2 linked regions of the Cohnella herbarum genome follow. The protein of the gene in region 1 binds, or shares a complex with, the protein of each later gene. Links are inferred from orthologs where the notes say so. Each region holds a gene or a part of one and is shown in the gene's direction. Other genes may lie near its edges.

Region 1 (6,399 bases):
GATCGGCGTGAATGCCAATAGAAGCATCAGCAACGGAGGAATGAATCCCAGCATCAACGTGAATTTACGGACGATAGCCGGATTCGATCTGACGAACAGCAAGGCGATTTGGTGGAAATAGGTAAAGAAACCTAAGACCAAGTTCATTAAACTGCCGGCTACGGCGAACGAGGCCACCGCAAGCGTACCCCTCTCGGTCGATCCGAGGAGCGCGTTCAGGATGGGGAGCAGCCAGACGACGATGAGCGAGGAGTATAGCAACGGGTTATAGAAAGACATAACTTGTTTAGGCTTCGTAATCTCGCAATTTTCATCCTTCAAAGGCATATCTTTGAGCAGTCTGCTCGATTCCCACCAACTGATCGAGGCTTCGATCATCATCCCGAACACGAAAATGATCGTACCTTGCAAAGCGCTAGTGACGCCTATGTGAAGGAAATACTGGGATAACAAAAACATGCCGGCTAAGCGAAAGATCATCGCGATCGTCAGCCAGCGGGTTCTCATTTTGTAAATGATAACCCCTTGATACAAGCAACGAATACCGGAAAAGACGGATAAGAACATTAGGGCGGCGAAAGCATGAATCGCTTCTCGTTCAACGATGGCGTCCGCGCCGTACGCGGCGCCGAATATCCAGTGGCCTACAGGCGTATAAGATACGAGGCCTCCGAAGAGGACCGAAGATCCGAATACGTAGAAACTAACGCTCCTGACTGCACGGAACGAGGTGCGATCCCTGACTAAGGCGGAACAAGTTTGGCGGAACAGCACGGCAGGTTTCTCCGTTACGCCCAGTAAACTCATTGCGAGCGCGTAACCGGCCAATATAATCTCGGGATTGCTGGATCTGGCTAACGTTCCGTTAATGATGACGTGGCTTAAGTTGATTAGGAGGACTGAAATGCCCATAGGGATGAAAAACAGGAAAAGCCGTCTCAGCGAGACCGGCCCGTTATCTTGCGACATAAGTAAGCTCCTTCTAGATGATATGGCGTTGTCCGTTCCACTAGATAGCTTGTATTATATCAGATAATCGATTGTTTTCGGGAAAGGAATTCAGACGATAAAGCTGGATTTCGTCGGTCTGAAATGATAAATTAAAGTGATGATGATTTTGCTAGGCTCTTGAGGAAAACGGGTGGTAACCATGCGGATATCCGAGCTATGGCTCGATAGACAATTCGAATTTAGCGAACGGCACGGGATTTCCGTTCCTTGTTTGGATAAGGATTGGGACGATCTGGACCATGAGCAACAGTCCGCGATCTTGTCCAGATGGGAAATGATTCGCGGAGGCATACCGGATCATATCATGCGATTCGAAGCCAAGATTAGAATCAAGCAGCAGCAACTGTTCGAGGAAGACGACTTTGTGCGATCCTGTACGATCAACGGAGAAATCGCCGATCTAGCCAGCCGAATCAACGACCTGAACATATGGTTCCGTACCCAGCAGGAATTAGACGACGAATCGAAAATGCATATCGGATAGAGCAAAGCGGAGGACCCTTGATATGAAAACCCAGCCCCTATTGGCGGGTCGTGCCCCAAGCGGGCCGATTTCGTTGATGAAAAGAGTGTATAAATACGTGCTGCCGGAAGTTCGCGCCGAATTGGGCCGATGGCGAGCAAGAGCGGATGGGATCGCGGATCTGGAGCTTCGCAAGCAAGCGTTGGACAGCATGAACGCCAAGCAGTTTCATTGCGAGGGAGGCGGAGTCTATGCGGCCGCCAATCTCGAGCAAAGACACGTGTTGATTCCGCTGATCGTCGCTCTGCAAACCATCAGCGATTACTTGGATAATTTATGCGACCGAAGCACCTCCTTAGATCCGAACGACTTTCGCCTACTGCATCAAAGCATGATCGACGCGGTATCGCCGGGGTCTCCGGTGTCTAATTATTATGCCTTGCGAGAAGAACAGGACGATAGCGGTTATTTGGCCGCGCTGGTCGAGCAATGCAGAACGTCTATCGCGGCGTTGCCTTCCTATCATCTGGTGCGGGAGCATGTCGTAGAGCTGGTAAAGCTGTACGGAGATTTGCAGGTATACAAGCATATTGCCCATGCGGACCGCGAGCCTGCGTTGTTAAGTTGGTGGGACGAGCACGCTTCCCGCTATCCGCAACTGATGTGGAATGAATTCGCGGCGGCGACCGGATCGACGCTTGGAATGTTCATGCTGTTCCTCGCCGCAAGCGATCCCAAGCTCGAAGCGGAACAAGCCGCTTCGATCAGAAACCACTATTTTCCGTCCATTTGCGGATTGCATATTATGCTCGATTATTTGATCGATCAGGCGGAAGACAGGGTGGGCGGAGATTTGAATTTCTGCTGCTATTACGATGACCAGCGGATGCTAAACGAACGAATGAAGCAAATCGTAAACGCGGCCAGAAAGTCCGCGGACGAGCTTCCGTTCGGCTATTTCCACCGGATGATCGTAGAAGGTCTGGTCGCGTTGTATTTGTCCGATCCTAAAGTCAAGGATCAACGGGACGTTCGCGATACCGCCAAGCTTCTTATGAAGGGAAGCCCTTGGTCTAGGTTGTTTTTCTGGCTGAATAGCCATTGGATAAGGAAAGCCATGTAATACGATAGAGACATTTGGGAGGAATTGCGTAATGAGTGCTGTAAAAAAGATTGCCGTATTAACAAGCGGCGGAGATTCCCAGGGAATGAACGCGGCGGTTCGGGCTGTCGTAAGAAGCGCGTTATTCCGCGGCTTGGAAGTATATGGCGTGCAACGGGGTTACCAAGGTTTATTGAACCAGGATCTTAGACCGATGGATTTGCGAAGCGTGGGCGATATTATCCAACGCGGAGGCACGATTCTCCAAACCGCCCGCTGCAAGGAGTTCATGACTCCGGAAGGCCAGCAGCGCGGTGCCGACGTTCTTCGCGAGCAAGGCATCGACGGCCTTGTCGTTATCGGGGGAGACGGTTCTTATCATGGGGCTAACAAATTAAGTAGATTGGGAATCAAGACGATGGGACTGCCGGGGACGATCGATAACGATATTCCTTTCACCGATTTCACGATCGGATTCGATACGGCGGTCAGCATCGTCGTTGACGCGATCAATAAACTGCGCGATACGATGACTTCTCACGAAAGATCTTCGGTCGTCGAGGTTATGGGACGCCATTGCGGCGATATCGCCTTGTACGCAGGCTTAGCCAGCGGAGCGGAAGCGATTCTCGTGCCGGAAGTACCTTTCGATATTAAAGATATTTCTTTGCGGATGAAGGATAACTTCCAGAAAGGCAAACGTCACGGAATCGTCGTAGTTGCCGAAGGGGTTTGTTCCGGCGATGAAGTAGCTAGGAATATAACGGAGTATAGCGGCATCGAACCGCGCGTAACCGTACTCGGTCACATCCAGCGCGGGGGATCTCCGACTCACAATGACCGGATTCTCGCGAGCCAGCTCGCGGACTTCGCGGTTCAACGTCTGCTGGAGGGCGACTCGGGCAAAGGGATCGGGATCATCAAGGGAGAGTTCGTGGCCACCGATATCGAGAAGGTCGTGTCCACTAAGAAATCGTTTAATCTGGATCTATACAACCTTGCCTTGCGGTTATCCCAATAATCAGAACGCGGTGAATTCATGTTTCTATATAAATTAGAAGTACAATTAGAGAATAAGAACGTCGTACTGGTCGTCATGGGAGACAACGACGAACAGGTCATGAACGAAGCCGAAATGCATTTGTCGAAATATTTTGTCGTTCCTCCGGTTATTCTCGAGATCGCTCTAATCGAGAAAAAGAGAGCGAATAAAGGTACGGCTTACGTTATTGAATCATAAGCGAATCGAAAGTGTGAGAGAAGCTGACGTCGAATAGATGGCGTCAGCTTTTGTATGTAATTTGTCCTAGCGCGGAAAGCTATTATCCATTATAATAACGAGTAGAGAACATAATTTCATTTTAAGTGAACAAAATTTCAAAAAAACTGCATGTCGAATGGTGTGACTTTTGTTGGATAACGACAAAATCAAAAAAATAATCGAAGCGGCGAAGCTGTATTACCAGTTGGATTACAGCCAGAATGAAATCGCGGATGCGCTCGGCGTCTCCAGACCCACGGTATCCAGGCTGCTACAGCAAGCGAAGACCGAAGGCATCGTTACGATCGAGATCAAGGATCCGACGGAAGACGTCGAAGTTCTGCGAAGTTTGCTTAAAGAGCGATTCCGGTTAAAGAACGTGGTCGTTGCCTTTACGCCGACTTACGACGAGATCGTAGTAAAGAAGTACATCGGGCAAGCCGCGGCATCCTATGTTACCGAACTGGCCAAAGACGGGGACACGATCGGAGCGTCATGGGGCTCGACGATGTATCAGGTAGCCTTGCAACTGAAGGAGAAGTCCTTAAGCAATTCTTTCGTCGTTCAATTGAACGGCGGCGTTAGCGATGCCGATGTGCATATTTCCCCGTCGGAAATCGTTCATTTGTTCGGCAAGGCCTTTAACGTAACGCCTTATTTCATGTATTTGCCGGCAATCGTAGATCATATTCTCGTAAAGCAGTCCATGTTGACCGATCGACATATTCGAAGAGTAATGGATATGGGGAAAAACGCGAACATCGCGGTCTTCACGGCGGGCTCGCCGACTCCGGATTCCGTGCTGATCAACTCGAATTATTTGCGCGATGACGAGCTTGAAGACATCAAGACGAAAGCCGTCGGCGATATTTGTTCGAGGTATTTCGATTGCAATGGCGAAATCTGTTTGCAAAGTCTAGATGAGCGGACGGTCGGAATCGAGTTGGCAGATCTACGATCCAAGGAGCATTCGATTCTCGTAGCCGGAGGCCCTTCCAAAGTCAACGCGATCTTCGGAGCTCTGCGAGGCCGATATGCAAACACCCTGGTGACGGATCAAATTACCGCTAAGGCTTTACTCAAAAAAAACGAGCCACAGGAGAAATGACATTATGACACCTGAACAAATCGCAGGAATGATCGATCATACATTGTTAGTCGCGGTAAGCACGGAGGCGGAAATTATCCGCGTATGCGCGGAAGCGAAGCAATACGGTTTCGCAACGGTATGCGTGAATCCTTACTGGGTACCCGTTGCCGCCCGTGAACTGGCGGGGAGCAGCGTGGGAGTGACGACCGTAATCGGGTTTCCTCTCGGGGCAACCAGAACAGAGATCAAAACCGCGGAAGCGGAAGACGCGATCAAAGCCGGCGCTACGGAAATCGATATGGTGCTGAATATAGGTGCCTTGAAGTCCGGGCAAGCGGATGCGGTCCAAAGAGATATTCAAGAGGTCGTTCATGTTTGTAAAGGGAAAGCTAAGGTTAAAGTGATTATCGAAACCTGTTATCTATCGGACGAGGAGAAACGTCAAGCTTCCCTCCTCTGCAAGGAAGCGGGAGCGGATTTCGTCAAGACGTCCACGGGCTTCGGAACCGGCGGGGCAACCGTTGAGGATATCGCGTTGATTCGCCATGTCGTCGGGCCGGATATGGGAATTAAAGCGTCAGGCGGCGTGAGGGATTTGGATATCGCAAAGAAGTTGATTGCGGCAGGCGCGACAAGACTTGGCGCAAGCTCCTCGATCGCGATCGTAACGGGCGGAGTCGGACAAGGGTACTAATCGCCGAAGGCGATAAGCAGGGGGTAAAAAACAGATGAGAACCGTCGACTTAATAACGAAAAAACGCGATGGCGGAGAGCTAACGGAAAACGAAATCAACAGCTTGATTAGCGGGTATACGGACGGATCGATTCCCGACTACCAAATGTCCGCCATGGCGATGGCGATTTTCTTCAAGGGTATGACGCCTACGGAGAGAGCGAACTTGACTATGGCGATGGTTCATTCCGGAGAGACGATCGATTTGTCGGCGATTTCCGGCATTAAAGTAGACAAGCACAGCACTGGCGGAGTAGGAGATACGACGACGCTCGTGCTGGCGCCTCTTGTTGCTTCTATCGGCGTTCCCGTCGCCAAGATGTCCGGAAGAGGCTTAGGCCATACCGGAGGGACGATCGATAAGTTGGAATCCGTTCCGGGTTTCCACGTCGAGATCGATAATCAAACGTTCTTGGATTTGGTTAATCAGAACGGTCTAGCCGTTATCGGCCAGAGCGATAATCTGACTCCGGCAGACAAGAAGCTTTACGGACTTCGGGATGTTACCGGAACGGTAAATTCGATCCCCTTGATTGCAAGCTCGATTATGTCCAAGAAAATCGCTTCCGGAGCGGATGCGATCGTTCTCGACGTGAAAACGGGAGACGGCGCTTTCATGAAGGAAATGTCCGAAGCCGAAGAATTAGCGGCATGCATGGTGGATATCGGCAATCGCGTCGGTCGCCGCACGATCGCAGTGCTATCGGATATGAGTCAGCCGCTTGGAAACGCGATCGGG
Region 2 (4,665 bases), 1.9 Mb from region 1 along the record:
GGATATTGGCCGCAAGTTGGGCGTTCCGGCTGTCATGGCTGAACTTGTTCGTACGGAAAGTGCCGGTATCAAACAAGAGCAGTGCGTGACGTTAGAGCAGATTCCGGAGCTGATTAAGCAAGGGGAACTGGGAGATAAGCTGCTAGCTGGCGATTCGATGCTAACGGCAATCCCTTCGTCATCGGTAGCTTACCCGGAATCGTTATATGCATTGCAGGGCAAGAGGATTGAAGCCGCAAGACTTCAACCCCCTCCCGACAGCACTGGATTAATAAAACTTTACCGATCGGACGGTGCCTTTCTCGGATTATTCTTCGTTGACGAGAATAGAGAAACAGTCCGCCCGATTAAGGTGTTTTACGCTTCGGATGACAGTTAAAGTATTGTCCGTCCGACTGAGCAGGAGGGCATCACGTGGAACGGTTTGATCTATCAATTGCGAATGTAACGGGAGCTCTCCCTGAAGGAGCACGGAAAGAACAAGGGATATCGCTAGCGATCGGTTTTTTCGATGGCGTACACTTAGGTCATCAAGAAGTCGTACGCCAAGCTGTCGCTCTGGCGCGCGAACAAGGTTTGGTACCCGCTGTAATGACCTTCGATCCGCATCCTAGGGTTGTCTTAGGCCATGGTTCTCAGTACCAAACGGTGCTGACTCCGCTTGCGGACAAGCTTTCCCTGCTATCCAAGCTTGGCGTTGAAGCGGCGTATGTTATTCAATTCGAGCGGTCGTTCTCCGAAGTGACGGCCGAAGAGTTCGTCAAGACGCTAATTAACCCGCTAGGCGTGAAGGCGACGACCGTGGGCTTTGATTTCTCGTTCGGACACCGAGGCGAAGGGAATGCGGACACGCTTAGGCTTCATGGTAATGGGGAAATTCAAGTGCAAGTCGTTTCCCCCGTATTTCTGGAGGACGACAAAGTCAGCAGTACCCGAATACGCGACAGGTTGGCTGAAGGTGAAAGCCTTGAAGCTTCCGCGCTTCTCGGGCGTCCTTATGTTATTAAGGGCTTAGTCGTCCATGGCGACGCGAGAGGTCGATTGCTCGGCTATCCGACCGCGAATTTGTTGCCGGAGCAGCCATACGTGATTCCACGCTCCGGCGTATATGCGATCTATATCGATCTTCTATCCGACTCCGGCGAATTCGAAAGTCGATATAACGGAGTGTTGAACGTTGGCTATCGTCCGACATTCGACGCCCCTGGAGGCGCGTTAAGATTAGAGGCGCATTTGTTCGATTTCGGTGGGGACTTGTATGGGCGCCAACTCGCCCTGACATTCCATACCTTCCTACGCGCGGAGAAAAAATTCGATTCCATCGAGCAGTTGGTCGCACAGATATCGCTCGATGCCGCTCAAGCCAAAGAAATCGTTTCGGTTCAAAGATAGGTAGAAATAATTCATGTTTTAGTTGTCCCTCATACTCTGGCATTGTATGTAAGGCCAATAGTATGCTATACTGTAACACGTTGCTGTCATCCGGGTTTCACTCGGGTGTACATGCGCTAATGAACCTTATCTTGGCAATTCGTGCTCACCGACGTTTGCTGGGGTAACGGCGATTCTAATGAAGGAGGTGAACAAGGATGGCATTGACACAAGAACGCAAACAAGAATTGATCGAAGAGCATAAGACGCATGCTACGGACACGGGTTCCCCGGAAGTCCAAATTGCTATCCTTACGCAGAACATCAACAATCTGACGACTCACTTTAGGGAGCACAAGAAAGATCATCACTCCCGCCGTGGTTTGCTCAAGATGGTTGGTCAACGTCGTAAGTTGCTAGCATACTTGAAAAACAAAGACGTAAGCCGGTATAGTGCCCTGATTGCAAAATTGGGACTTCGCCGTTAATTTATTACCCGCACGAAAGCAACCTGGCTTCGCCGAATGGGGCTCAACGCCCTTTCCGGCATCAGGTTGCTTTTTCCCATATTAGGGATTCGAATCTTAAGAGTCATGCCTAAGCTACGGTTTGGCAGGAAATAATGAGAAGAGTGTCGAAATTACATAAGGTTATTTAGCCCAAGTCTAATATCGTGAGATACGCCTTATGGTAGGATTTGGATGACGTGACGAGCAATGCTCGCACTTAGAGGAGGGAATCAGTTTGGAGCAACGCGTGGAAATGCAGCTTGGCGGCCGTACATTCGCTTTGGAAACGGGAAGATTGGCTAAGCAGGCGAACGGCGCTGTCGTCGTACGTTATGGAGATACGGTGGTTCTTTCTACTGTAACGGCTTCTAACGAGCCGAAGGATCTCGATTTTTTTCCGCTTACCGTAAACTATGAAGAGCGTTTATATGCGGTAGGTAAAATTCCCGGAGGTTTCATTAAACGGGAAGGACGCCCGAGCGAGAAAGCGATTCTTGCCAGCCGATTGACGGATCGTCCGATTCGTCCGTTATTCTCCGAAGGCTTTAGGAACGACGTTCAAATCGTAAATCTCGTACTGAGCGTGGATCAAGATTGTTCTCCCGAAATTGCCGCAATGATCGGAACTTCCGCTGCGTTGGCGATTTCGAACGTACCGTTTAACGGTCCGATCGGAGGCGTAATCGTTGGCCGGATCGACGGTAAGTTTATCGTGAACCCGACGCAAGCTCAGGAAGAAATCACGGATATGTACGTAGTCGTAGCGGGAACCCGAGATGCGATTATGATGGTCGAAGCAGAAGCTAACGAGGTATCCGAGGCGGATATGCTGGAAGCGATCATGTTCGGACACGATGAGATCAAGAAGATCGTAGATACGATCGATCAATTGGTTAATGCAGCCGGTCAACCGAAAATGGCGGTGAAACTTCATAGCGTGGACGAGACTGTGGAAGCAGACGTTCAAGCATATGCACAGGCTAGACTCGTACAAGCCGTTAGCATCTCCGAGAAACATGCCCGCCAAGAAGCGATCGATGCTATCAATGGCGAGACGGTAGAACATTTCGGCAACTTGTACGCCGAGACGCCAAGCAAGCTTAAAGACGTCAAAGAAGTATTGTACGATATCGTCAAGAACGAAGTTCGCCGTCTGATCACGCATGATAAAGTGCGTCCCGATGGTCGAGGGTTGTCCGAGATCCGTCCGATTTCAAGCGATACGTCGATTCTTCCTCGTACGCACGGTTCCGGGTTGTTTACCCGCGGCCAAACTCAAGCTCTTAGTATTTGTACGTTAGGACCGCTTGGCGAAGTCCAAATTTTGGACGGTATTAGCCCGCAAGAGTCCAAACGGTTCATGCACCACTATAACTTCCCGCCGTTTTCCGTTGGCGAGGCACGTCCTTTGCGTCCGCCGGGCCGTCGCGAAATCGGTCATGGTGCTCTCGGCGAGCGGGCATTGCTTAAAGTTCTCCCGTCGGAAGTGGATTTCCCTTACACGATCCGCCTAGTATCCGAGGTTCTGGAGTCGAATGGCTCTACTTCGCAAGCAAGTATTTGCGCGAGCACGCTTGCAATGATGGATGCCGGGGTTCCGATAAAAGCACCTGTCGCGGGTGTTGCGATGGGCTTGATCAAAGACGGAGATCATACTTCGATCTTAACCGATATCCAAGGGATGGAAGATCATCTGGGCGATATGGACTTTAAGGTGGCAGGAACTGCCGCTGGAATTACGGCTATCCAAATGGACATCAAGATTGACGGAATCGATCGTCAAATTCTTACGGATGCCTTGCAACAAGCCAAAGAAGGACGTTTGTTCATCTTGGGCAAAATGCTCGAAACGATTCAAGAGCCGCGTAAGCAATTAAGCAAATACGCTCCGAAAATCATTTCGCTCAAAATTAACCCGGATAAAATTCGGGACGTTATCGGCTCCGGCGGTAAAATCATCAACAAAATCATTGAGGAAACCGGCGTGAAAATCGATATCGAACAAGACGGTACCGTCTATATTGCTTCTACGGACGAAGCGGCTAACCAACGCGCCCGCGGAATTATCGAGGGAATCGTTAAAGAAGTCGTAGTCGGCGAAGTGTATACTGGAACGGTTAAACGGATCGAGAAATTCGGCTGTTTCGTCGAAATTCTGCCGAACAAAGACGGGCTTATTCACATTAGCCAACTCGCGAACGAACGCGTTGCGAAAGTGGAAGACGTCGTGAATATCGGAGACCAGATCGAAGTTAAGGTCACTGAAATCGATAATATGGGCCGTATCAACTTGTCCCGCAAAGCTTTGCTGAATTCGGAGCAAGTATCGGTATAACCCAACAAACAAGTGCATAGGATTGACAAAAGAGACTCCAACAAGCTGGTCTCTTTTTGTTTTGCATAAATCAGCGAGTTCAATGGGATGCTCACTCATAAAGCCCAATTTCCCGGCATAGGATGAGGCAGGGAACAGGGACAAGACGGGGGTGCGCCAATTGAACAGAAATACGTCAGCTGCCAAGTTAGGGATCATGCTGGCATGCTTGGTAACGATCCTGATAGCCGGGACATATGGTCCGTTACAATCTTTCGTACAAGCCGTTAAATCACGCCCGACCGCGAGCGCGGCAATTATGAATGAGCAATCCGAGGATCAATTGATGAGTTGGATCAAATCCGAGGCTGCCAAACAAAACCAATCTCCGATCAACCCTGTCATCGATAGGGTGTGGAAAGCGATTCCCGGCTACGACGGCCGTGTAGTGGATGTAAAAGCTACGTATCT

Evidence for each region. The genes of interacting proteins can lie anywhere in the genome.
Region 2: pfkA (region 1) and pnp share a complex: the UniProt entries of both Bacillus subtilis proteins name them as parts of the possible RNA degradosome complex. The link is inferred for Cohnella herbarum from one-to-one orthologs.

What each region holds. Positions count from the first base shown.
Region 1 is NZ_CP051680.1:149,945-156,343, forward strand. The notes cover bases 1,618-4,612. They hold pfkA (6-phosphofructokinase), read left to right. Parts: upstream 1,618-2,628; coding sequence 2,629-3,597; downstream 3,598-4,612. Other genes in these bases: HH215_RS00705 (tetraprenyl-beta-curcumene synthase family protein), read left to right, coding at 1,618-2,597; HH215_RS00715 (DUF3906 family protein), read left to right, coding at 3,616-3,816; deoR (DNA-binding transcriptional repressor DeoR), read left to right, coding at 3,989-4,612. In the rest of the region: HH215_RS00695 (multi antimicrobial extrusion protein MatE), read right to left, coding at 1-969; HH215_RS00700 (hypothetical protein), read left to right, coding at 1,151-1,495; more of HH215_RS00705, read left to right, coding at 1,518-1,617; more of deoR, read left to right, coding at 4,613-4,945; deoC (deoxyribose-phosphate aldolase), read left to right, coding at 4,950-5,621; HH215_RS00730 (pyrimidine-nucleoside phosphorylase), read left to right, coding at 5,656-6,399. UniProt on the Bacillus subtilis protein: Catalyzes the phosphorylation of D-fructose 6-phosphate to fructose 1,6-bisphosphate by ATP, the first committing step of glycolysis.
Region 2 is NZ_CP051680.1:2,051,222-2,055,886, reverse strand. The notes cover bases 1,703-4,665. They hold pnp (polyribonucleotide nucleotidyltransferase), read left to right. Parts: upstream 1,703-2,115; coding sequence 2,116-4,215; downstream 4,216-4,665. Other genes in these bases: HH215_RS09165 (polysaccharide deacetylase family protein), read left to right, coding at 4,412-4,665; rpsO (30S ribosomal protein S15), read left to right, coding at 1,703-1,859. In the rest of the region: tRNA pseudouridine(55) synthase TruB, read left to right, coding at 1-379; HH215_RS09180 (bifunctional riboflavin kinase/FAD synthetase), read left to right, coding at 415-1,392; more of rpsO, read left to right, coding at 1,590-1,702. UniProt on the Bacillus subtilis protein: Involved in mRNA degradation. Catalyzes the phosphorolysis of single-stranded polyribonucleotides processively in the 3'- to 5'-direction. Necessary for competence development in Bacillus subtilis.